4 regions of the Comamonas brasiliensis genome follow, and region 3 is predicted to be linked to each of the others. Evidence: riboswitches for the same ligand, from Rfam matches in the RefSeq annotation. Region 3 holds a riboswitch; each other region holds the start of a gene.

Region 1 (5,786 bases), on a different contig from region 3:
ACCAGGGCACGTACCTGGCCGAGTTGTTCGGCCGTGACCAGATCGGCCTTGGACAGCACCACCAGATCGGCGGCCGAGAGCTGGTCCTCGAACAGCTCGTGCAGGCTGGCGTCATGGTCGAGATTGGGATCGGCCTGGCGCTGCTCGTCGACGGCATGCGGGTCATGGGCAAACTGGCCGGCGGCCGCAGCGGGCGTGTCGACCACGGTGACCACGGAATCGACGGTGAAGACATTGGCAATGTCGGGCCACTGGAAGGCCTGGACCAGGGGCTTGGGCAAGGCCAGACCGCTGGTCTCGATCAGCAGCACATCGATATCGGCGCGGCGCTCGGCCAGGGCCTTCATGACGGGGAAGAACTCTTCCTGCACGGTGCAGCACATGCAGCCGTTGGCCAGCTCGTAGATTTGACCGTCGGCGCCGCCTTCCTCCTGGCAGCCTATGGCGCAGGTCTTGAGGATTTCGCCGTCAATGCCCAGTTCGCCGAACTCGTTGACGATGACGGCCACGCGCAGCCCCTTGGCCTGCTCGAGGATATGGCGCATCAAGGTGGTCTTGCCGCTGCCGAGAAAGCCGGTGACGATGGTGGCGGGAATCTTGGTGGTTTGCATGGATCTATCTCCGGTGGAGGAAAGCAAGAGAAATCAGGAGCGTTCGAGGACAGCCGGTCCGTGGACATGGCATTGCGGGTTGACGCGCGCATCAAGCACATGGCCTGTGAGCGTGGACGCCAGATTGTCGGCATCCATGGGACCGTACCAGACGCCGTCGGGGTAGACGATCATCAACGGGCCATGGTTGCAGGGGTACTGGCAGCCGGTCTGCAGCGGTTGCAGCCGGTTTTTCAGTCCCGGGGTTTCACGTATCGTTCGCGTCAGTGTGGGCCATAGCTGCAGCGCTCCCTTGGCCGCGCAGCGCGGGCCCACGCACCACAGCACATGCTGGCGGTGCTCGGGCACCAGCGACCAGCCCTTGGGGTCGTGCTCCCATGGATCGTCGCCCAGCACCTCGGGCACATCGGGCTGGCGCAGTGCATCTTCCACGGACCGGGCCAGCAACTCGGTCAGCCCGGGTAGCTGCAGCAGCGGCTGACCAAATACCAGACGCGGAGAGGGCTGTGAGGAATCACGTGCTGCACGCCAGCGCATGATGAGCTTGTGCAGCCAGCGGCGCAGCGAGGCTTCGTCAGGCACCATCACGGGCAGGATCAGAATGCTGCGTGCCTCGGCACACAGGTCCAGCGCCTCGCCCAGCGTGGGCTGGGCGCGGTCCACATAGGCCGTGGTCACCTGCTGCACAGGCTGGCCTGAGGCCCCCATGGCGGTCTCCAGCCGCGCGGCCAGATCGCTGAGCTCCGTCAGGCCTGCGGTATAGGCGCCGCCCCGGCTGAGCAAGATGATGGCCAGCGAAGGAGCTGCGGCCTGCTTGAGGTCGGCAGGTCGGGAGCTGGGGAGATGCTTGTTCACGGCAGCTCTCCTGCAGAAAACTCCACGCGCTGGACGCTGATCTTGCGCTCGGGGTGCAAGGCAGCAGCCAGACGCTGTGCGGCTTCGATATTGCGCGGGCCGGGTGTGGCTTCGGCATAGCTCATCACGAAGAACCGGCGATTGCGAATGGCGGAAACCGCCTCAAGTTCCTTTTTTTGCAGCAGGAACTCGATCTTGCCCTGGGCGTCGGGTTGGCCGTAGTCAATGATCACGATCCACTCGGGGTCGCGCTCGATCACGTCTTCCCAGTTGCCGCGCTGCCAGTTCTGGCTCAGGTCTGCAAAGATATTGCTGGCTCCAGCTTCGTCCAGCATGGCTTGTGGCATGCCGAAGTGACCGACGGTGACGGGAATCTCCTGGCCGCTGTCGTAGACAAAGACGCGCGGCAGCGTGCGGTTGCCTTGCATCTGCTGGCGCAGCTGGGCCTGGGAGGCCCGCAGTTTGTCTATGCGTGGCTGGGTCTGCGGGAGGACGCCAAAGATGCGGCTGATGTTCTCCATGTCCAGCAATGCATCGTCCAGTGCGATGCGCTCGCGCTTTTGCACGCGGATGCAGGACTCGGACAGCACATAGGAGGCGATCCCGTGGCTGGCCAGGCGCTCCGGGGTCACGGCACCTTGGCGAAAGCCATAGCTCCAGCCGCCAAAGACAAAGTCGGCTTCGGCGCCCAGCAATACCTCCAGGTTCATGCCCTGGGATGAAAGATCGGGCAGACGCTGCAGCCAGGGCTTAAGCTGGGGGCTGATCTCCTTGCTGGAAGGGATGCCCGAGTAGCCGACCAGGCGCCGGCCCAGACCGAGATAGAGAAAGCTCTCGGTGATGTTGACGTCATGGGTGACGGCGCGCTGGGGAACCTTGTCATAGCGCACCGTCTGCCCGCACACCGGCAACTCCAGCGCTGGCTGATGCTGGCGCATCGGCACCGCAACCGCCTGCGGCTCGGGTGCTTTGCCGCAACCGGCCAGCAGCAGCGATGCTGCCAGCAGCGCCGAGCCGCAGGGACGATTCAAGCCAATAGCTTGCATGGCAACAGGCCTGGGCAGCATCAGAAGCGCATCAGCGCGGACAGTTCCACGCTGCGCCCGCGTCCCAGCAGCCACTGGTTGCCACTATAGGCATAGGTGGCATAGAGGCGGTTGGTCAGGTTGCGGCCTACCAGGCGCAGCGTGGTGCGCGGGTTCATATCCCAGCTCAGCACGGCGTCGGTCACCACATAGGAAGGCATGCGAACGGTGTTGGCGTTGTCACCAAAACGGTCGCCCACATAGCGCATGCCCAGCGATGCCTGCCAGGGGCCGGTGCGGTAGTGACCCCAGAGGTTGGCAGTCACGCGCGGCACGTTGCTGGGGCGGTTGCCTGCACGGTCCACGCCCTTGCTGCCCTCGAGCAGACGGTCGAACTTTGCATCCACATAGGCAATATTGCCTTCGAAGCGCAGCGTCTTGCTGGCATGGATGAGACCGGTCAGTTCAATCCCCCTGGACGACTGCTTGCCACCCTGGACCGACAGTGCCGGACGATCGGGGTCACGGGTGATGATGTCGTCCTTGACGATGCGATAGGCCGCCACGGTCCATTCGCCACGCCCATCGGCCAGTTGCTGCTTGTAGCCGACCTCGATCTGGCGGCCCTGGCTGAGGCTGAAGCCGGTTTGTGACTGGGCAATCGCCAGCAGGCTGGTGACGGGGTCATGGCCGGTACTGGTTTGCACATAGGCGCTGCTGAGCGCATCGAACTTGTGGGTCAGGCCCAGGCGCCAGGAAGTGCCGTTCAGCGGCTTGTCAAAGCCCGAGCCGTCCTGAATATTGCTGCGCGAGAAGGCATACCAGTCACGACGCATGCCGGCCATCAACAGCCATTGCTCGCTGATCTTCCAGGCATCTTCGAGATACAGCGCATTCTGGCGGAGGCTGGAGTTCATGCGCGGCAGATAGGCATCGGGGCTGTCCCAATAGCCATGCTGCGGGTTGAAGGCCGAAACCGTGGATTGACCGGTGTAGGGAGAGTTGCTGGTGCTTGTGAACTGGGCATTGGAGATGTCCCAGCCCACGGCGATCTGGTGGTTGGCGGCCTTGAGGTCCAGCCCCATGCGATTGCCCGTCTGCTGCACATCGTGGCCGATTTCCAGATAGTCGGATCGCCCCACCTGGCCGGTGGCCGGCTGGTAGTCGTAGGCCTCGATGTTCTTCCAGTGGCGATCGGACTTGAAGTGATAGAGCTCGTTGCGCACCGTCAGCGCGTCGCTGGCACGCCACTGTGCCTTGGCACGGAAGCGCTGGTCCTTGAACTGGTCGATGGCATCGAGCACGTTGTAGTTCTTGTTGCGCAGCTCCTTGACGATTTGACCGTCGACCACGGGCGAGCCGAAATAGCGCTCGGGCTTTTGCTGGCTGATGTCGGCACTGAGATCCACGGTCAGATCGCTGCGCGGCGTCCAGCGCAGTGCGCTCATTAGCTTGCCGCTGCTGGCCTTGCCCAGCTCGCGCTCGCCGTCGGTGCGGTCGCCATAGGCATCGAGACGGTAGCTCAGGGTCTCGCCCAGTGCGCCACTGGCGCCGATGCCGGCGTAGGCCTTGCCGTGGCTGCCTGCTCCCAGCAGCACTTCGGTGGAGCGCTCGCGGCTGGGCTGCTTGCGGATGGCATTCATGGTGGCACCTGTGGTGCCGCTGCCATACATCAGCGATGCCGGGCCGCGCAGCACTTCGATGCGCTCATAGCCCCAGCTGTCGCCCGGATAGTTGACGGTGCCCGAGGCCACGCCCAGCATGATGCCGTCCTCGGCAATGCCGATGGAGTTCACGCCATTGAAACCGCGGCTTGAAAAAGACAGCCCCCCATTGCCGGGGGCGCCCGATGTGCTCAGGCCCACGGTGCGGGTGACCGCGTCGGAGACGCGGTAGTCCGCACGCTCGTCTATTTGCAGCGAGGACACGCCGCTGACGCTGGCCGGGAGGTCCAGCACGGGTACGTTCACATGGGAGGCCGTGGTTGACGGCTGGCTGGTCTGCAGCTCATGCGAGGGCAGGCGGTTTTCCCGCACCGTGACTTCGGGCAGGGACTGCTGGGCCATGCCGACGACGGGGCAGAGCAAAAGCAGCTTGAGTGCGGTGCTGCCTAGATGGCGCAGCTGAGGCTTGGAGTTGAGGGCGGAATGAAGAGCAGCAGAGGTTTGTGGATGAGAGCACATATCACGAGGCCGAAACTGCCTGAAGGGATAGCTGTGCCGCAGACAGGTCCGCCTTTACCAGGCATGACGCAATCCACTTTCTGGCCGCTATCCGCACCCCGCAGACAGTTTTCGTAAATACCGCCCCGAGGGGCGGAGTTGAGTCATCGGCAGGCCGGTCTCCGGGCTCACAGGCAATTCATTGCTGAATTCACGACTCGCCTTCCCGAAAGATGCAGACCGTCGCGATGCGAGGGGCCGGATCATGTCCAGTGGCTGCAAGCGCTGATGCGCTCGCATGAGTGTGTTGACCTGCTTACCGTTGCGGGGGCAGCCAAGGCTTCCTGAGCTTGCGATCAGACCTTGTTCCCGTTTCACTCGCTTCAAGCGAGCACCTTCCGAAACGAAGCGCCATCAAGGCGCCGCGAGAGTTTATCAGTCCCCGGGCGAAACGCGCAGGGATTTAGAGCAACTCGTCCGGCATGAACTCGATCAGCGGTCTGCCGCTGCGCTCGCTCAGGCGTACCTGGGCACGCACGCCGTAGACCTCGGCAATGGTCTGCGCGGTCAGCACCTGGGCCGGCGTGCCCTGCGCCACCAGTTCTCCTGCCTTGAGCAGGTACAGGCGGTCGCAGTAGTGAGCGGCCAGTGGCATCTCGTGCAGCGCGGCCAGCGTGGTCAGGCCCAGGCTGCGGATCAGGTTCATCAGCTCGAACTGGTGGCGTACGTCCAGATGGTTGGTGGGCTCGTCCAACACCAGCAGCCTGGTCTGCTGGGCCAGTGCCCTGGCCATGAGCACGCGTTGCTTCTCGCCCCCTGAAAGGGTGGAGAACATGCGCTGTGCCAGCGACTGGGCACGGACCTGAGCCAGGGACTGGGCGACGATGCAGAAGTCTTGCTCGCTGTCGCGGGCGAAAGAGCTCTGGTGCGGCGTGCGGCCCATGAGCACCACATCGCAGACGCGCAGATCGAACTCGCTGGTGGTTTCCTGGGTCAGCACCGCCATGGAGCGGGCATTGTCGCGAGCGCTGCGCAGCCAGACGTCCTGTCCGTCTATGCAGACCGCACCGCTGGCAGGCCTGAGCATGCGGTAGATCATGCGCAGCAGGGTGGACTTGCCGCTGCCGTTGGGG
Region 2 (5,786 bases), on a different contig from region 3:
AGGCTGATGTCCTTGACAATGGAGGCAGCTGCCGTCTGCCAATGCAGGTGGCTGGCCTCCAGCAGGCAGGAAGAGCTGGGTGCGGAACTCACGGATTGCCCTTTTCCCGCACGCTCTTGCGGCACAGCATCCAGACAAAGAAGGGGCCGCCCAGCAGCGAGGTGATGACCCCCACGGGTACTTCGGCGGGGGCAAAGCTGATGCGCGAGAAGACATCGACCCAGATCAGGAAGATGGCACCTGTGAGAGCGGCCACTGGCAGCACGCGCCGGTGCTCGGAGCCGACCAGCATGCGGGCGACATGGGGCACGATGAGGCCGACAAAACCGATCGGACCCGTCAGCGCCACCAGCACGCCCGTCACCATCGAGACCAGAACAAATAGCCAGCGCCTGGTGCGGGTGGTGTCCACTCCCAGCGTGGCGGCGGTTTCTTCGCCTGTCAGCAGTGCATTGAGTGAGCGGGCCTGTGTCAGCAGCAGGGCCACGCCAGCAGCCAGCAAGGCAGCCGGCAGGCCCAGCTCCTGCCAGCGGGTTCCGGCCAGGCTGCCCAGGGTCCAGGTGAGCACGGAGTTGGCCAGCTCGCGCTGATCGGCCGTCAGCACGATCAGGCTGGTGACGCCGCCCAGGCAGTAGGCAATGGCCACGCCGCCCAGAATGAGTCGCGATGCCTGCAATCGTCCATTGGCATGGGCCAGGAAATACACGGCCACACAGGCCAGCAGCGCACCGCTGAAAGCGCCCAGCGGCAAGGCCAGCTCGCCGGCAAATGCCAGTGCGCCGAAGGCCAGCACGCTTACGGCACCGACCGACGCACCGGAGGAAACGCCCAGCAGATAGGGGTCGGCCAACGGATTGCGCACCATGGCCTGCATGGCCACGCCCACCAGCGCAAGGCCTGCGCCGGTCAGGGCTGCGAGCAATACGCGCGGCAGGCGCACGCGCCAGACAATCTGGTACTGGGCGCTGCTCCAGCTGCCGGAAGGCCAGTCCAGGCCCAGGCGCTGGCCCAGCTCGTAGGCCGTGATCTGCCAGGCTTGCCCGGGGGCGATCCGTACCGGCCCCAAGGTGATGGCCAGAGTCAGAGACAGCAGCAGCACTGCCGTCAACATGGCCAGCCATAGCTTCAGCTGATGGCGTTGCTGGACGAACATCTGTGTCAACGGCTGGGTCATGGCTGCAGCAGGGCGGGGTCCCAGGTGGGCATGGCGCCAGCGGGCCCGAAGCGCGAGGCGAAAGCCTGTGCAAGGTGTCTCATTGTCATTAGCCAGGGCAGACGGTCTGCATGCTGGTGACGAGATCGGGCGGAGGGCGGGCCTCGCAGCCTGTTGCCGTCACGCTGCTCCCCGCAGACGCTCGTTGCACATGCCGACTGCCGGAACTGGGTCCGGGTGGTCAGCGCTCAACAGGCCGGTATCCGGGCTGGCAGATTGCGCGAGGCATGTCACTTCGCCTTCCCGGCGTTGCCGCGCACCTCGTCGAAGAGGCCACGTAGAACACCAGTGACAGGCTCCTGCAAGCGCAAAAGCCATGAAGTGGTTTGATCTGCTTACCGTTGCGGGGGCAGCCAAGGCTTTGAACCTTGTTCCCGTTTAACCCGATGAAGCACCGGGCACCTGTCGCATGGAGAAAAAGCCTGCGGCACGGCCGTGCCGAGACTTGTTTCAGCGAAAAATTATATAGCAGCGCATCCAGACATCGTCTGGGAGATCTGGGCGAATCCTTTGAGGCAGCGAGGCACAGCACAAGGTCGGCATCGCGTTCAACGAGGCGCTGATGCAAGTTCAGGCACTTTGGCGGCGCTGCCCGTGATCGATATCCGATGCCCAAACAGGTTGCAGCCGCCTGAAATGTCTGCGGCGGCTGTTTTTGAGTGGCCGCAGTCAAAACTGCGCTGACATTTGTGCACAAAATAGAGGGTGAGAAAGCCCCCGATTCTGAGGACATCATGAGCATCTGGTCTATCGACGCACAGACCGTCACCCACAGCATTCAGCTCGCTGTCGCGCCGGTTTTTTTTCTGACTGCCGTGGCCGGCATGATCGGCTCCGTAGCGGGGCGGCTGGCCCGCATCATTGACAGGGCCCGCAAGCTGGAGGAAAGCCTGCGCACCCTGGAGGATCACGATCTGATCGCGCGCCACCTCAAGGAGCTGCATTTTCTGCGCGAGCGCGGGCGACTGGCCAACGTCTCCATTGCGCTGCTGACGCTGTGCGGCATGTGCATAGGGCTGACCATCGTGCTGTTGTTCGTGGGCCAGGCCTACGGCGTCAGCGGACATGGCTATGCCGTGTTCAGCTTTTTGCTGGGAGTTCTGGCCTTTGTGCTGGCGCTGTGCTGCTTTCTCTGGGAGACCATCATGGCGACACGCATTCTGGACTTCCATATGCTCAGCCAGGCCAGGGCAGCCGTACGCCATGTGGCGGAGTCCGAGCGCCGTCCCTGAGGGATCTGCGAGACATGTTTTTCCTGCCTTTGATCCTGGTGCCCATCGTCTTCCTGATGGCACTTGCTCGCCTCTATCAGATTCCCGTGCAGCTGCGTTCGGGGCGGTTGCGGCTGGTCGAGCGTGGCAGGCCGGGCTTGCGTCTGGCCACCTTGCTGGCCTATGTCGGTCTGCTGATGGGTAGCGGGGCATTGCTCGCGGCCCTGGTGTATGCGAGCTTCTTCGCGTCACAGCGCTGGACCGCCTATCTGCACCTGGCTCCTTATCTGGCGCTTTATCCCTTGCTGTACCTGGCGGCTGCCTGGATCTTCTATTACGGCCTGAAAAAGTCTGCTGCCGTCTGAGCTATTCCTGCATGGGCTCCAGCCAGGCGGTCGCAGCATGGATGATGCAGTCGGTCAGTCGCTGCAGGCTGGCCTGGGCATTGCGGGTGTGGGCCCAGTACATGGGAATGTGGAGATCTCTGCCCGGGAGCAGTTCCATCAAATCGCCACTGGCCAGCTGCGGGGTGATCAGCTGGGCCGGGTGCATGCCCCAGCCCATGCCCAGTTCCACGGCACGGGTGTAGCCCTGGTTGGAGGGCAGAAAGTGACGCGCATTGTTGCGCCGTCCGTCCAGTCCCAGACCATGGAGCCATTGGTCCTGCAGGCTGTCCTTGCGGCCGTAGTACATCATGGGCGCCTTGGCCAAGATCTGTGCCAGTTCCCGGTCCGACTCGGCTTGGGCCAGATGGCGCTGCACAAACGCCGGGCTGGCCACGGCGATATAGCGCATGCGGCCCAGCGGCCAGGTGTTGCAGCCAGCAATCGCCGAGCCCGTGGCGGTGACGGCGGCCATGACTTCACCTTCCTTGATGCGTTTGGCCGTGTGATCCTGGTCGTCAATGCTGATGTCCAGCAACTCGTTGCCATCCTGAGTGAAATCCGCCATGGCATCCATGAACCAGGTCGACAGGGAGTCGGCATTGACTGCCAGCTTCAGCGTGGGCAGGGCGGTCTGGCCTTCGGGGACCAGTTCCGGGTTCTTGCGGCGCAAATCGTTTTCCAGCAGCGCCACCTGCTCCACATGCAGGCACAGGCGTCGGCCGGCCTCCGTGCCACTGCAGGGCGTGCCTCGCAGCACCAGCACCTGTCCCACGCGCTCCTCAAGCAACTTGATGCGCTGGGAGATGGCGGAGGGGGTGACATGCAGCTTGCGCGCCGCACGCTCGAAGCTTCCCTCACGCAATACCGCGGCAAGCGCTTCCAGTCCTGCGTAGTCAAACATTAGAAATTCTTCATTGGATTGAGTAAATGTAATTTTACTTAATTGCTCCGTGGAGCAAGAATCCGGGCCGGTTTGGAGGAGTCAGCGGCTCATGGATATGACAACTAATTTTTATTCAGCCTGGATTGCAGGCTTTACGGTGTGCGCTTCGCTCATTGTTTCCATCGGTGCCCAGAACCTGTATGTGCTGCGTCAGGCAGTGCAGGGCGAACATGTGAAGGCCTGCGTGGCTCTGTGTGTGCTCAGCGATGGGCTGCTGGTAGCGCTGGGGGTGGCCGGCATGGCGCAGATGCTGACCAGCTATCCGGCATTGGCCCAGTATCTGACGCTGGGTGGAGCCGCATTTTTGCTGGCCTATGGTCTTTTCGCCTTGCGGCGCATGTGGCTGGCTCCGGATGCAGCCATGGAAGCCGGCGAGCGCAGGGCGGCACCGCGCGGGATGATGAGCGTGCTGGCTGCGCTGGCGGCCATCACCTTGCTCAATCCTCATGTGTACCTGGATACGGTGTTGCTGATGGGCTCGATTGGCGCCCAGCAGGAAGGTGCGGGCCGCTGGTCCTACGTGGTGGGAGCTGCCTCTGCCAGCTGTCTCTGGTTTGTGCTGCTGGCGATGGCAGGGCGACGTCTCAAGCGCCTGTTTGCCAACCCCGGCGCCTGGCGCGTCATGGATGGCATCACCGGCGTGATGATGCTGGGTCTGGCCTGGTGGGTGGCGAGCAGCGCATTTGGAATGGACGTCTGAGTCTCAACGCAAGCCGGCGCCATGTGTCGCGGACTTCGGCGCAGGCTCGCCTTCGCTGTTCAAGCCGCTGCAGCCTGCTCCCACAGGCCCACGGCTTCGATGAGGTTCCAGCTATTGCATTCGATACGGTAGTGGCCTGTGGCTCCGGTTTTCTGGCTTTGGCCCTCGATCACCACAATGTGCTTGCCATGACGCTGGGCTTGCGAGATCGGGCGGATCTTGTCGTAGTTGTGCTTCTCGGCAATGTCGCCGCGAAAGGCAATCGTCACCTGCTCGCGCCGGGGGAAGTAGTCCTTGGCATATTTGTCCAGCGTGCGATCGGCAACCAGCGTGGCCATATCGGGCGAGGTGGCGGAAGAAGTGTTCATCGTGTCTCCTCAAGAGTGGACTCTTGTTGTGTGCAAAATCTGAGCCGGTTTATGACGCAATTGTTGCATTTTGTTTCTGGTGGCGCCAGTGCCAATCTTCATGGCAGATGGCAGCCCTCGTTCTGCACCAACTCGGGCCACAAGGCAGAACTGCCTCATGGCGCGGACAGCGGCAGTTGCAGACCTGTCTTGATGCGTTCCAGTGCGATCGAGGTGCTGTAGCGGCGAATGTTCTCGTCACCTTCGAACAGGCGTTTGCAGATGGCCTGGTAATCATCCATGTCGGTTGCCGTGACGACCAGGATGTAGTCGGTTTCGCCCGTCACATAAAAGCATTGCTGCACGGCCGCTTCATCGGCGATTCTGGCCCTGAAGCCGCGCGACAGGTCAGGCCTGTCGTTGACCAGCTGCACGGTGATGATCGCGGTCAGCGTACGGCCAACCTTGACGGGCTCCAGCACGGCCACGTTGGCGGCAATCACCCCGGTTTCCTGCAATCGCTTGATGCGCCGCTGCACGGCCGGGGCCGAGAGGTTGATGTGCTCCGCAATCAGACGCTGTGGCATGAGGTTGTCACGCTGGAGAAGGGCAAGAATCGCGTGGTCAAAGGAGTCCAGATCGGCAGCAGGCATGGTGTGGGATGGGTTGAGAGCGAAACTTGCAGATTCAGGGCCGAAAACGAGCAAATTTCGCGGGTGACATGCAATATCGTACCTACCTATGTCAAAAAACAGCTGGAATCATTGGTGGCCCGTGTTGGCCGTATTGGGCTCGGTCACTGCGCTCGGGCTGGGAACTTCGCTGGCCAAGCAGCTGTTTCCCCTGGTCGGTGCCCAGGGTACCTCGGCATTGCGGGTGGGCTTTGCCGCGCTGATTCTGGTGTGCGTCTGGCGGCCCTGGCGCTGGTCGCTCAACCGTCAGCAGGCACAGGCTCTGCTGATTTTCGGCATGGCGCTGGGCGGCAT
Region 3 (5,786 bases):
GCCAGGTAATGTCGCGCCGGCGCTGCTTGAGTGCGGCAAACCAGCTTGCTGCGGGATACAGAGCCACAGCCAGCAGCGCTGCGATCACCCACAGCCAAAGCAGGCTGCTCAGTCCGAACAACTGTCCCTGGTTGGCCCCCCAGAACGCCACTGCCGCCAGGTACATGAACTTGAGCACGTACAGGTGCAGCACATAAAAGAACATGGGTGCGGCCCCCAAGGTGGCCAGCATTTGCAGCCCGTTGCGGCCTGCGGCGTTCTCGAAGGCGCACAGCAGCAGCAAGCCGATACCGAGCGTCAACATCAGGAACAACAGCGAGGGCGGATACTTGGTGACGTTGAACCAGGACATCAGTGTCTGCAGCGCATTCGTACCGGTCAGCCAGGGCGCATCGCCATAGACATTGAGCGTGCGCAGCAGCGCAAAGCCCAGCAACGAGGCAATGCCTGCCATCAGCAGACAGCGGCGGCGCTGCGCCGAATCACAGGCTTTGCCAAACCACGGACCGATACCGTAGCCCAGAGCAATAACGCCGATCCAGGGCAACAGAGGATAGGACGTGCGCAGCTGCACTCCGGCCAGCTCCAGCCAGCCACGGTCATGCAGGATCGCCCAGGGTACATGCATCACGTGGCCCGCAGGAAAATGCAGACCATCGAGCAGGTTGTGCCCCGCAATCAGCACCAGCCCCAGCAGCAGCAAGGCCTTGCGTGGCAGCCATACCAGCACCGACAGGGCCAGCATGGACAGACCGATCACCCAGATCACCTGCAGAAAGATCTTGGCGGGAGGAAATTGGAAGGTCCAGGCAAAGTTGACGACCGTCACCTCCAGCAGCACCAAGAACAGGCCACGCCGCCACAAAAAGCCGGACGCGGTGCGCGCCTGAGCAGCACCGGCATGCCGGCTGGCATACAGATAGGCCCCCAGGCCCGTCAAAAACACGAATACCGGCGCACACAAATGGGCGAGCATGCGCGGGAAAAACAGGCCGGGCGGAGTGTCCGCCACCACCATGGGGTCGGGAACCTGTAGATGCAGATAAAAGGTTTCACGGACATGGTCGAGCAACATGAACAGCATGACGAGACCACGCAACGCATCGATCGATTGCAGACGGCCAGCAATTACTGGTGGAGAAGACAGAGAGGACAAGTTGCTTGCTTTATTGATATCGAATTATCAATATCATAACAATTCATACCCGGTGTCTGGCGCAGACATGCTCAATTTCACGCCCGCTTCCAATACGCAGGTCGAGGACCCAGTCGACAGCCCGAGCCTTGGACAGCTCTCCCAAGCTTCACATGAGACGCTGCATATGAACGGTCTGCCATAGCGGATCTTCTTCACGCTCGATCACCGCAAAGCCCTGTCTTTGCCAGAACTCAAGAGCTCCCGGCAGGAATGGATGGGTGTGCAGATAAAGCACCTGCACCTGCTGGGCCAGAGCATGGCGCATCAGCACATCCAGCATCGCCTGCCCCACGCCTGAGCGCCGGAATTGCGGCGCGACAAACAGGCGCACGACCTCGACCACCTTCTGCGGTCCGAAATCCAGTTGCGCAAATCTGCCGTCATAGTCCCGGCAGGCAATCGTGGCCTGCACTCTTTGGTCAGCATCGAGAGCCGCCAGCATGCAGCCGCTACCCGATAGATAGGTCTCTTCGAAATGGCGAAGATCCTCGGGAATTTCCAGTGAAGCGATGCGCCCGCCGAACATGGAAACACGTGCGCTTTGCAAAAAGCCGTGAACCTGATGCAATTCACGAACGCGCTGAATGGAAATGTCTTGCAAGCGGGGCATGGAGAGGCAATCGGGGCTCATTCGTCGTCCTGGCTTGGGACTGATTGCTACAAAATCAGATACATTACCGCAACTTTGGTTTCGCAAGAACATGCGTGCGCAGCGGCGAATGCATGAGGGAATCCAGTGGTCAGGCACCTTCGGGGCCGGCCCGTGAAATGGAACTGCCCCCGCAACTGTAGGCAATGAGCCAGCCATCACACAGCCACTGAACATCTGTTTGGGAAGGCGATGAGCCAGCGATGATTTGCCAGTCAGGAGACCTGCCAGAGCACCAACCATTCATTGCCGGCGGGGTGTCCGGGAAGTGAGCATTTCATCGCTCCGATAACCTGCTGCCACTCAGGGCAAAGTTCAGGCGCGTGTCCTGCTATGTCTTCCAAGATGCTTTTCGCCGCTTCTGGAAAGATATTCCGATGCTGCTTCGAAGCCTTGCCAGCACTGCCCTGCTCGCTACCGCATTTTCCGCTCATGCAACCGACTTTCCTGTGCAGCTGCAAAACTGCGGCTACACCCTCACTCTCGACAAGGCGCCCACCTCGGTGGTCACCATAGGCCAGGCCGGCACTGAAATGCTTTATGCCCTCGGCCTGGGCGACAAGGTTGTCGGAACAGCGCTCTGGTTCAACCCGGTACAGCCCCGCTTCAAGGCTGTCAACGACAAGGTGCCACGCCTGTCCGACAACATTCCCAGCTTCGAGTCGGTCCTCGGCAAGCGCCCCGCCTTGGTGGTTTCGCAATTTGAATGGATGGTGGGCAAGGATGGCGTGGTGGGCACGCGCGAGCAATTCCATGATCTGCGCATCGCCACCTATGCCATGCCTGCCGACTGCGAAGGCAAGAACAATCTTGTGGGATCTGACGGCACGCGTACTGCCAGCTACGACGTGAAAGCCCTGTACAAAAGCATTCGCCAGTTGGCCCAGGCCTTTGATGTCGAGGCCCGCGGCGAAAGCCTGGTCAAAGAGCTGAGCAATCGCCAGACCCAGGCCGTGGCCAAGGTCAAATCCTCCGGGCTCCAGAACCTGTCTGCCGCACTGTGGTTCTCCAGCGCAGACCTGGCCGCCGACCCCTATATGGCCGGCAAGAACGGCGTGGCCGGCTACATGATGCAAGCTCTGGGCTTGCGCAACGTCATCACATCCGCAGAGGAGTGGCCGACCGTGGGCTGGGAGACGATTGCCAAGGCCAATCCCTCGATTTTGATCGTGGCCCGCATGGGCCGTCGCCGCTTTCCTGCAGACGACTACCAGAAAAAGCTGGACTTCCTCAAGAAGGACCCCGTCACCCAGCACATGGATGCCGTCAAGAACGGCCGCATCGTGATCGTGGACGCCGATGCCCTGCAGGGCTCCATCCGCCAGGTGGACGGCATGGAGCAGATTGCCAATGCGGTGCTGCAGATCGAAGGCCTCGCCAAATAAGCCAGACATCAACGAAGTCCGCATGCCGGTGCACCTTGCCCGGCCGCTGAGCCATGAATACCTACACGCCGAGCCTTTCCAGACCGCTTCTACCGGCAGGCCGGTTGCTGCGCGCCGCCCTGCTTGGGGCCGCAGCAGCCGCCTTGCTGCTGCTGGCCGTCGTGTCCGGCATAGCGATTGGCGAGACCGATATCTCCGCGCGCATCGTGTACCAGGTGCTCGCAAATCAAATGCTGGGCACCAGCTACGTCATAGACCCCATCAATGCGGGCATTGTCTGGAATTACCGCCTGAGCAGAGCCCTGGTCGCAGCCAGCTGCGGGGCCGGGCTGGCCGTCTGCGGCGTTGTTCTGCAGTCCCTGCTGCGCAATGCCTTGGCCGAGCCCTACCTGCTGGGCATTTCAGCAGGTGCTTCCACGGGGGCCGTGCTGGTTTCGGTCGCCGGCCTGGGGGCGGGCTTGGTCTCGATGAGCACCGGGGCTTTCCTTGGAGCGGTTTGCGCATTTGCCCTGGTGGCCTTGCTGGCCCATGCCGCTGGCAATGGCGGCCTGCGTAATGGCGGGCAAATCGTGCTGGCCGGCATTGCGGGCTCGCAGCTGTTCAATGCGCTGACATCGTTAATCATCACCAAGTCCGGCAGTGCCGAGCAGGCGCGCGGCATCATGTTCTGGCTGCTCGGCAATCTGAGCGGCGTGCGCTGGCCCGATACGGTTTTGACGGCTACGGTGGCTATGGCAGGAGTGCTGGTGTGTCTGATGCATGCCCGCTCTCTGGATGCATTCACCTTCGGCAGCGAATCGGCCGCGGCACTGGGAGTACCAGTGCGCCGCGTGCAGCTGACCCTGCTGCTGGCAGCTGCCTTGATGACAGCCGTCATGGTTTCCGTGGTCGGAGCGATTGGCTTCGTGGGCTTGGTGATTCCTCATGCGGCCCGTCTGCTGGTTGGCGTGCGCCATGGGCGCCTGATCCCGGCCAGCGCCTTGATCGGAGCCATCTTCCTGATTGCCGCCGATGTGGTTTCACGCACCCTGATCAAGGGACAGGTTCTGCCCATTGGCGTCATCACCGCCCTGGTCGGCGCCCCGGTGTTTGCCGGCGTTTTGCTCAGAGGCAGAAGAGGTCACGCATGACGCCTGACACCCTCGCCAAGCCGGACATGGTCGCGCTTGAAGCATGCGATATCAGTTGGAAGGCGCGTGGCACAGCCATTGTCCAGCAGGTCTGCCTGCAAGTGCAGCCGGGTGAAATGCTGGGGCTCATAGGGCCGAACGGCTCGGGTAAATCCAGCCTGCTGCGACTGCTATCCGGTGTGCTCAAGCCCAGCTCGGGCGAGGTGCTGCTGGGGGGACAGGCACTGCAGCGTCTGCCAAGGCGTGCCGTGGCGCGCCGGCTGGCCTTGGTGGCGCAGGACGCCGACACCCTCGATGCCATCACCGTGGCCGAGGCCGTGGAGCTCGGGCGAACGCCCTGGCTGTCTGCGCTGGCTCCTTTGTCGGCCGCCGACCAGCGCATCGTCAAAGAGGCGCTGCGCGATGTCGGCCTGCTATCCAAGACAGGCAGCCGCTGGAACACCTTGTCGGGCGGCGAGCGCCAGAGAGCACATATTGCACGGGCCCTGGCGCAACAGCCCCAGTTGATGCTGCTTGACGAACCCTGCAACCACCTCGATATCCACCAACAGCTGTCGCTGATGCAGCTGATCCGGGAGCTTCCCATCACCAAGGTGGTCGCGCTGCACGACCTCAACCAAGCCATGGCCTGCGACCGTCTGGCCGTCATGCATCAGGGCCGCCTGGTTCAGCTGGGCAAGCCCCTGGAGGTGCTGAATCCGGATTTGCTGCAGCAGGTCTTTCAGGTTCAGGTGCGCGCCTTGCTGGATCCGGAAGACGGCAGCCACGTGCTGCGCTTTCAAGCGATGGCCAGTCACTAAAACCGAAAGTTCCTCATGTCTGCTCCCAGCTCCATCCGTATTGCCGCATTGCTTGCCTGCGGTTTGTCAGGGCACTTCGCCGCGGCAGAAACTGTCGAGATCAAGATGCTCAACCGAGGTCCTCACGGAGCCATGGCGTACGAGCCCGAATTCGTCAGGATCGCAGCAGGCGACAGCGTCAAGTTCCTCGCGACCAGCAGCGGGCACGATGCAGTATCCATCCCGGGGATGGCGCCGGCAGGCGCGACACCCTTCAGAGGCAAGACCAATCAGGAAATCACGGTCACCATGACCGAGCCAGGTCTTTACGGCGTCAAGTGCCAGCCCCACTATGCAATGGGCATGGTGATGCTGATCCAGGTCGGCGACAGCCCCTTGTCCCAGCTATCCGTACCGGATGATGTGCCTGAACAGGCAAGGCAGCGCTTCCAGGACATCGCTGCACGCGCCCAGACCGCATCTCGAGCATCCAGAGAGCCGCACCATGGCCAATGAAATCCGGCCCATCGGGCCTGCAGCCGCCACTGAAAAGATCCATCCGATGAGAGCCCGTGTTTTTCGTCTTTCTGCACTGAGCGCTGCCATGCTATGCGCCAGTGGTGGCGCTGTTGCCGGAGCACAAGA
Region 4 (5,786 bases), on a different contig from region 3:
CTTGCCCTGGCCAGAGGCCGGAGCACTGATCAGCACCGCGGGGCAGCGGTTGGTTTTTTCCGGCATTGCGATGGATGTCATGGCGACCCTGTTCAGTTAGCTTCCCACTTCACACCGATATAGCCGCTGCGGCCTTCGGTGGCATAGGTTCGGGCCAGCTCATAGCGCTTGTCAGCCAGATTGTTGATGCGTGCCACCAGGCTCCATTCACGTGTCAGCTGCTTTTGTGCACTCAGATTCCAGAGCGTGTAGCCGCCCAGCACAGTCTTGTTGGCAGCATCGTCAAAGCGCTTTCCGGCGGCCTGCATTTCGACGCCCAGCCTCCAGCCGGCCAGTGTGGTGTCGGCAGACAGATTGGCGTAACGCTTGGAGCGGCGAGCCAGTTGCAGATCCTTATCGGTATCTCGCGGATCCTGGAAGTCCACCGAACCTTGCAGATTCACCATGCCCAAGCGAGTGGTGGCGGCCAGGGTGATGCCTTCGTAACGGGCCTTGGCCACGTTGGCATAGCAGCCGCCGTAAAGGCCGGTATTGCCCGCACAGGTGCCCGTCCCACCCACATAGTTGATGAGATTGGATACATTGTTGCGATAAAGCGTGGCCGAGAAGCTGTCGCTGCCCTTGCCCCATTTCAGGCCCAGTTCCACATTGCGGCCTTTTTCAGGCGACAGGCTGGCATCGCCATATTGGCTGAAGCGCTGATAGAGCGTAGGTGCACGAAAGGCAGTGCCGGCCGATGCGGTTGCGCGCCAGTTGGGCATGAACTCATAGCCATACGCAGCGCTGCCCGTGGTGTGGCCGCCTAACTCGCTGTCGCGGTCATGACGGGCATTGAGCTGCAGCGTGTGCTTTCCCGCGTGCAGTCCGTAGCCCAGTGCCAGCGCGTTCTGGGAGCGATTGCGGCTGCCGATATCCAGGCCGTTGTTGACCAGCTTGTCCTCGCGGCGCTCCAGCGCGGCCGTCACGGTCTGCGCTCCCAGCCGCCACTCATTCTGGAACAGATAGCTGTGCAGACGCGTGTCGGTTTCATAGACACTGGGCTTGGTCTGGTAGAAATCGCGTGACTGCGTGTACTGAAGGCGCGTGCTGTAGACATCGCTCCACTTGGCCAGCCAGTTCAGGCCTACCGCATTCATCTTGTAGATGCTGCGGTCGTCGGCCATGGGGCTGGTCTTGGAGACAGTGGCGTCATAGCCTGCGTTCATATAGCTGGTCAGAGCTGTGGCCTCAACACGTTGATTGCTGTTGATCTGGTAGCCCACACGGCCGTTGAAGGCGTTGCTGCGATAGCCATCCGCATCGGGATTGAAGCCCGCAGAGGTCTTGGCATTGAAGCCGTTGCTGCTGGCATGCGAAACACCCAGGCTGTAATCCCAGCCCGCAACACCGCCGCTGATGCCTGCCTGAGCCTTCACCGTGCCACGACTGCCCCAACCCAGACCCGCATAGGGCTTGGCTTTGCCCTCGCCCTTTTTGGTGAAGATCTGCACCACGCCGCCCATGGCGTCTGAGCCGTAGACAGCCGCCGCCGAGCCGCGCAACACTTCAATGCGGTCGATCGCTTCCAGCGGAATATCCTGCCAGGATGCACCGCCCGTGGACTGGGAGTCCACACGCACTCCATCGATATAGACGGCAGTGAAACGTGTGTCGGCACCGCGCAGATAAACGCTGGTGGTAGAGCCAGCACCACCGTTGCGCACCATCTGCACACCCGGTAGGCGCGAGAGCACATCGGCCACACCCACGGCCCCCGCAGTTTCAATCGTTTCGCGACCCACCACCGACATATCGGCCACCAGATCCGACAAAGGCTGTTCGATGCGATTGGCGGTGACCACGGTTTCTTTCATCTGCACCGCATCGGCCTGCGCAGCTGACTGAGCCTGTGCGGCAAACGCCATGGCCAACGCAGATGCCAGCAAGGTGGGACGGAGAACAAAAGAGGAGGCGCGTGCGCGCGAAGCCACCTGCGCCAGGCGCAGGGACGAAGATTGCGGACTCATGGAAAGCACACTTGAATACGCCCATGCCAGCCTACCCGCCGACATTGAGCAAACATACCTGCACACAATGCAGGCAACCCATGTTGGCCGGTATCCGGGCTAGGCGAATCATCCTCTTGCCGGCCTTCCCAGCGCGCAGCGCCAGTGGCCATGGGGGAAAAGGCGGAATGCCGCAGCACTCCATTCGCCGACCGTTGCGGGGGCAGCGCAGGTTCGGAGAGCCAGTGCATCTGGCCAGCCCCTCCCTGCTTCCCGTTGAACTGAGACCACAGAAAAGCAGCCTCGAGCACCAACAGGCGCCCATTGTAATGAGCGCTACGCGGCGCAAATCCTTCATTCGAAGTAGCCTTGCGCGGTTCAGGTGACGATTTTTTACCTTAAACACGCGTTTGAGGCACACAGAACTTGCGCAGCACGCTACGATTTTGAGAGAAATCTTGCAGTTTCCCGACTGCGGCAGTCAAGCAGGCCGTGCTCTGGCGCAAACTGCGAATTTGCCTGCACATTTATACTCACCCACGGACTGCAAGACCTACAATGGCAGAGTCTATGACCACCCAGCCCTCTCTTGATCTCATTGCCGAGCGCGTAGAGCGTCTGCTGGTGCGCCACGAGGAACTGCAGCGCACCAACACCCTGCTCACCGATCAGGTCATCGCTCTGACGCAAGAGCGCGATTTGCTGCGTCTGCGCCTGCAGGCCGCTCGTGCGCGCGTCGATGCATTGATCGAACGCCTGCCCGCCAACCAGGGAGAGTGACAGCCGTCACCCTCCATCACCAGACCCGCCACTGACGCCCATGAAGCAGATCGATGTGCAAATCATGCAGCAAAGCTATGTGCTGACCTGCCCCGATGGTCAAGAAGAACGAGTGCAGGAAGCCGTTCGCCGCGTGGATGAGGCGATGACCCGCATCCGCGACAGCGGCAAGGTCCGTTCGCGCGAGCGCGTGGCAGTGCTGGCAGCCCTCAATATGGCGTTCGATGTGCTCGACCGCGATGCCCAGCAAGCCCACATGGCCAATGCCCAGGCTGAAATGCAGGCACTCGTTCAGGAGCAGAGCGCGGCCTCCGAGGTCAGTGCAGCCGCCCAGGCCGAATTGCAGCGTCAGCAGGAGCTGGCAGAGCAACTGGTGCTCAGGCTCGATCAGGCTCTGGATGCCGATGCCAGGCTGCTTTGATCAGTTAACCTCGGCAACAAAGCAGTCATGAGCTGCGCACGACAGCCAATACCAGCTAGAATCAAACCGTCTGCAAATCTGCCGGTTTTTATATTTCCTTGAACCAATGCTCAACGAGCATGGGCTTGATAAATCACCTATTGAGCGTGATCGTCTCGCGTCAGATGAACCCAACGATAGGTTGCTCTTGCCCACCTGAACCCCCGGTTCAGGATGACGAGCCGGTGGCATTTGCAGACACCTTTACCGACAAGCTGTTGATGTAGTTGGTTTACAGCCATGAACGTGGTCCTGCACATCAAACAAAGCCACGCTAGGCATCAACAACTTGCAAATCTGGATTGATGATTGGCCCGCATTGCGGGCCTTTTTCTTGCCCTATCGCCTGAGACCATTCAGACAGCAGACCTTGATCTGCGCTGGCTGCACCCAAGGCTTTAGGTGCCCCCCGGAAATCGATGTTCCGGCAAATCCCGGCTGACACACCTGCACCCGCAACATGCCCAAGCGACTTCAGACACGCATGCAACTTCAGCCCTCAGCCGTTTGCGCAAGCGCCCGCCATTCCTGGAAGCACCCGAAGGTCAGTTATGCGCATCGGTGAGCTCGCGGCACTCACAGGCTGCACACCCAAGGCGCTCCGCCTCTACGAGGCCCACGGTTTGCTCGGCACCGTGGCGCGCATAGGCAGTTACCGCAGCTATGGCTCTGAGGATGTGCAGCGCGTGCAATGGATTCGCCAGGCGCTGGCACTGGGATTTCGCTTGGCTGCGCTTCAGCCGCTACGCGCCATCGACACCGCCGCGGGCGCTGCAGCCGTCCTTGAACTGATCCAGTCCCGGCGACATGCCATTGCCGACGAGCTGGCGCAGTTGCAGGCTGCAGACACCGCTCTTGCGGCGCTGAGCGTGGAGTTGGCCAGTTGTGAGGACTCAATTGGGTGCGCGACGCCAGACAGGCTCCCGATCCGATCCAGCGCTTGACTTTGTCCCACGGGGCAAGGTGATGCTGGCGGCCTCCAAACTCCGCGAGCCTCTATCGCCATGTCCCGTCGCATCCTCATCATCCTCGGCCAGCCCTCTTCCCACAGCCTGTGTGCAAGCCTGGCTCACACCTATGCCGACGCCGCGCGCCGGTCCGGAGCCGAAGTACGCCTGCTGTCACTTGGGGAAATGTATTTCGATCCCATCCTTCGCCATGGATATGCGCATGTCCAGCCGCTGGAACCCGACCTGCGGGATGCACAGATCGACATTGCCTGGGCCCAGCATCTGGTATGGGTCTATCCCATCTGGTGGGGCGGACTGCCAGCACTACTCAAGGGCTTTCTGGATCGCATCTTCCTTCCAGGCTTCGCCTTCAAGTACCGAGCCAATTCCGTGTTGTGGGATCGCCTGCTGACAGGCCGCACCGCCGAACTACTGGTGACCATGGACTCCCCGCCGTGGTACTACAGATGGGTGCAGCGCCAACCCGGTCACCGGCAAATGAAGCAGGCCATCCTGGAGTTCAGCGGGATCAGGCCCGTGCGCGTGCACAGCTTTGGCCCGGTGGTCAATTCCAGCGATGCAGCGCGAGCGGGCTGGATCAGACGCGCATGCAAGCTGGGTGCTCGTGCAGGCGCCTGAGGTCTGTTTCCCCATGCATTGCGCATGAGAGGCGGCCGGCGGGTGAACTCCTTGTGTGCAGTTCCTCGCATGCAAGGCATACGAGTATTGACACCTATCGGTCGGGTGCAGCGCCCCCGCAATCACGGCGGCGTACAGCCCATCCATGACTTACTTGTTGTCCTGCAACACCTCGGGCACCACATTGGATGGAGTTGATTCGGAGACGGCCGCCTTGCGCTGAGCCTTCTCCTCCTTTTTTTTCTTCTTCTCCAACTCGCGTTGCCGTTTTTCGAAGGGATAGTTTGGTTTGGGCATCGGAGCTTCCTTGGAGTTTTACGCAGCTCACCATAACCGATATCCCGGTTTGCGTCATGCGCCGGACATGGCTGGAGCGGACAACAAGCTGCCTCCGGCTAGTCGTTTTGCCCCAGGACGACGAGAACCGCGCCGCCGAGGAGCAACAAGACTGCCAAAGCAAGCCAAAGTTCGAGATAGGCAATGCTGCCCCGTGCATCCAAAGCAAATCCCGCCGCGCACGACAGTGCAGCACTGACCAATAACAGTGTTCCCAATTTACTGCGCAGCATGGCTTGTATCCGTGCTTCTCTCTCAATGATGGCTTGATGACGACAATGCCGACCAGGCATCCCAGCCGCCATCAGCTTCCGAATACCAGGGTCGGCCCAACGATGTCTATTTTCGACGATGACCATGGCTTGCGAAGCCAAGTCTCAAGGGTTTTGTTACCGAAGGTAGAACATGACTCCTGCGTTTCAGGGGCCCACTCGAGCATGGGTTCAACGAGTCGTAACATCGAAACCCAGAAGCCTCCCGAGCCCGATACCCAAAGCGTTCGCGCGTGCACCATCTGTACCAAGCTTGACGCCGATGACATGGCCTGGCAGCAGGGCTTGGCAAACAAAGCAAGCAGGATCCCGGAACTGGTAAGAAGAAGAGTTAAGCTCTGCGCCCGAGGAATGCACGCACTCA

Evidence for each region. A riboswitch is a leader RNA that binds a small molecule or an ion and turns the genes downstream of it on or off. The one in region 3 is predicted to bind cobalamin.
Region 1: another riboswitch for cobalamin. It lies ahead of DJFAAGMI_RS03765 (TonB-dependent receptor); the one in region 3 lies ahead of DJFAAGMI_RS22485 (ABC transporter substrate-binding protein).
Region 2: another riboswitch for cobalamin. It lies ahead of DJFAAGMI_RS03775 (FecCD family ABC transporter permease); the one in region 3 lies ahead of DJFAAGMI_RS22485 (ABC transporter substrate-binding protein).
Region 4: another riboswitch for cobalamin. It lies ahead of DJFAAGMI_RS03425 (TonB-dependent receptor domain-containing protein); the one in region 3 lies ahead of DJFAAGMI_RS22485 (ABC transporter substrate-binding protein).

What each region holds. Positions count from the first base shown of each region.
Region 1 is NZ_JAANES010000001.1:829,491-835,276, forward strand. Features, by position in the region: gene cobW (cobalamin biosynthesis protein CobW) at 1-611, opposite strand, end outside; gene DJFAAGMI_RS03755 ((2Fe-2S) ferredoxin domain-containing protein) at 645-1,466, opposite strand; gene DJFAAGMI_RS03760 (ABC transporter substrate-binding protein) at 1,463-2,512, opposite strand; gene DJFAAGMI_RS03765 (TonB-dependent receptor) at 2,533-4,674, opposite strand; cobalamin riboswitch at 4,810-5,067, opposite strand; gene DJFAAGMI_RS03770 (ABC transporter ATP-binding protein) at 5,117-5,786, opposite strand, start outside.
Region 2 is NZ_JAANES010000001.1:835,313-841,098, forward strand. Features, by position in the region: gene DJFAAGMI_RS03770 (ABC transporter ATP-binding protein) at 1-92, opposite strand, end outside; gene DJFAAGMI_RS03775 (FecCD family ABC transporter permease) at 89-1,153, opposite strand; cobalamin riboswitch at 1,391-1,634, opposite strand; gene DJFAAGMI_RS03780 (DUF2721 domain-containing protein) at 1,948-2,445, shown strand; gene DJFAAGMI_RS03785 (hypothetical protein) at 2,460-2,789, shown strand; gene DJFAAGMI_RS03790 (HTH-type transcriptional regulator ArgP) at 2,791-3,711, opposite strand; gene DJFAAGMI_RS03795 (LysE/ArgO family amino acid transporter) at 3,803-4,453, shown strand; gene DJFAAGMI_RS03800 (hypothetical protein) at 4,513-4,821, opposite strand; gene DJFAAGMI_RS03805 (Lrp/AsnC family transcriptional regulator) at 4,977-5,453, opposite strand; gene DJFAAGMI_RS03810 (EamA family transporter) at 5,542-5,786, shown strand, end outside.
Region 3 is NZ_JAANES010000006.1:351,642-357,427, forward strand. Features, by position in the region: gene DJFAAGMI_RS22475 (acetyltransferase domain-containing protein) at 1-1,174, opposite strand, end outside; gene DJFAAGMI_RS22480 (GNAT family N-acetyltransferase) at 1,305-1,808, opposite strand; cobalamin riboswitch at 1,868-2,093, shown strand; gene DJFAAGMI_RS22485 (ABC transporter substrate-binding protein) at 2,225-3,232, shown strand; gene DJFAAGMI_RS22490 (FecCD family ABC transporter permease) at 3,286-4,362, shown strand; gene DJFAAGMI_RS22495 (ABC transporter ATP-binding protein) at 4,359-5,162, shown strand; gene DJFAAGMI_RS22500 (pseudoazurin) at 5,178-5,657, shown strand; gene DJFAAGMI_RS22505 (OprD family outer membrane porin) at 5,746-5,786, shown strand, end outside.
Region 4 is NZ_JAANES010000001.1:751,787-757,572, reverse strand. Features, by position in the region: gene DJFAAGMI_RS03430 (cobyrinic acid a,c-diamide synthase CobB) at 1-81, opposite strand, end outside; gene DJFAAGMI_RS03425 (TonB-dependent receptor domain-containing protein) at 93-2,006, opposite strand; cobalamin riboswitch at 2,075-2,315, opposite strand; gene DJFAAGMI_RS03420 (hypothetical protein) at 2,556-2,765, shown strand; gene DJFAAGMI_RS03415 (cell division protein ZapA) at 2,806-3,186, shown strand; gene DJFAAGMI_RS03410 (MerR family transcriptional regulator) at 3,777-4,169, shown strand; gene DJFAAGMI_RS03405 (NAD(P)H-dependent oxidoreductase) at 4,230-4,814, shown strand; gene DJFAAGMI_RS03400 (hypothetical protein) at 4,965-5,111, opposite strand; gene DJFAAGMI_RS03395 (hypothetical protein) at 5,210-5,509, opposite strand.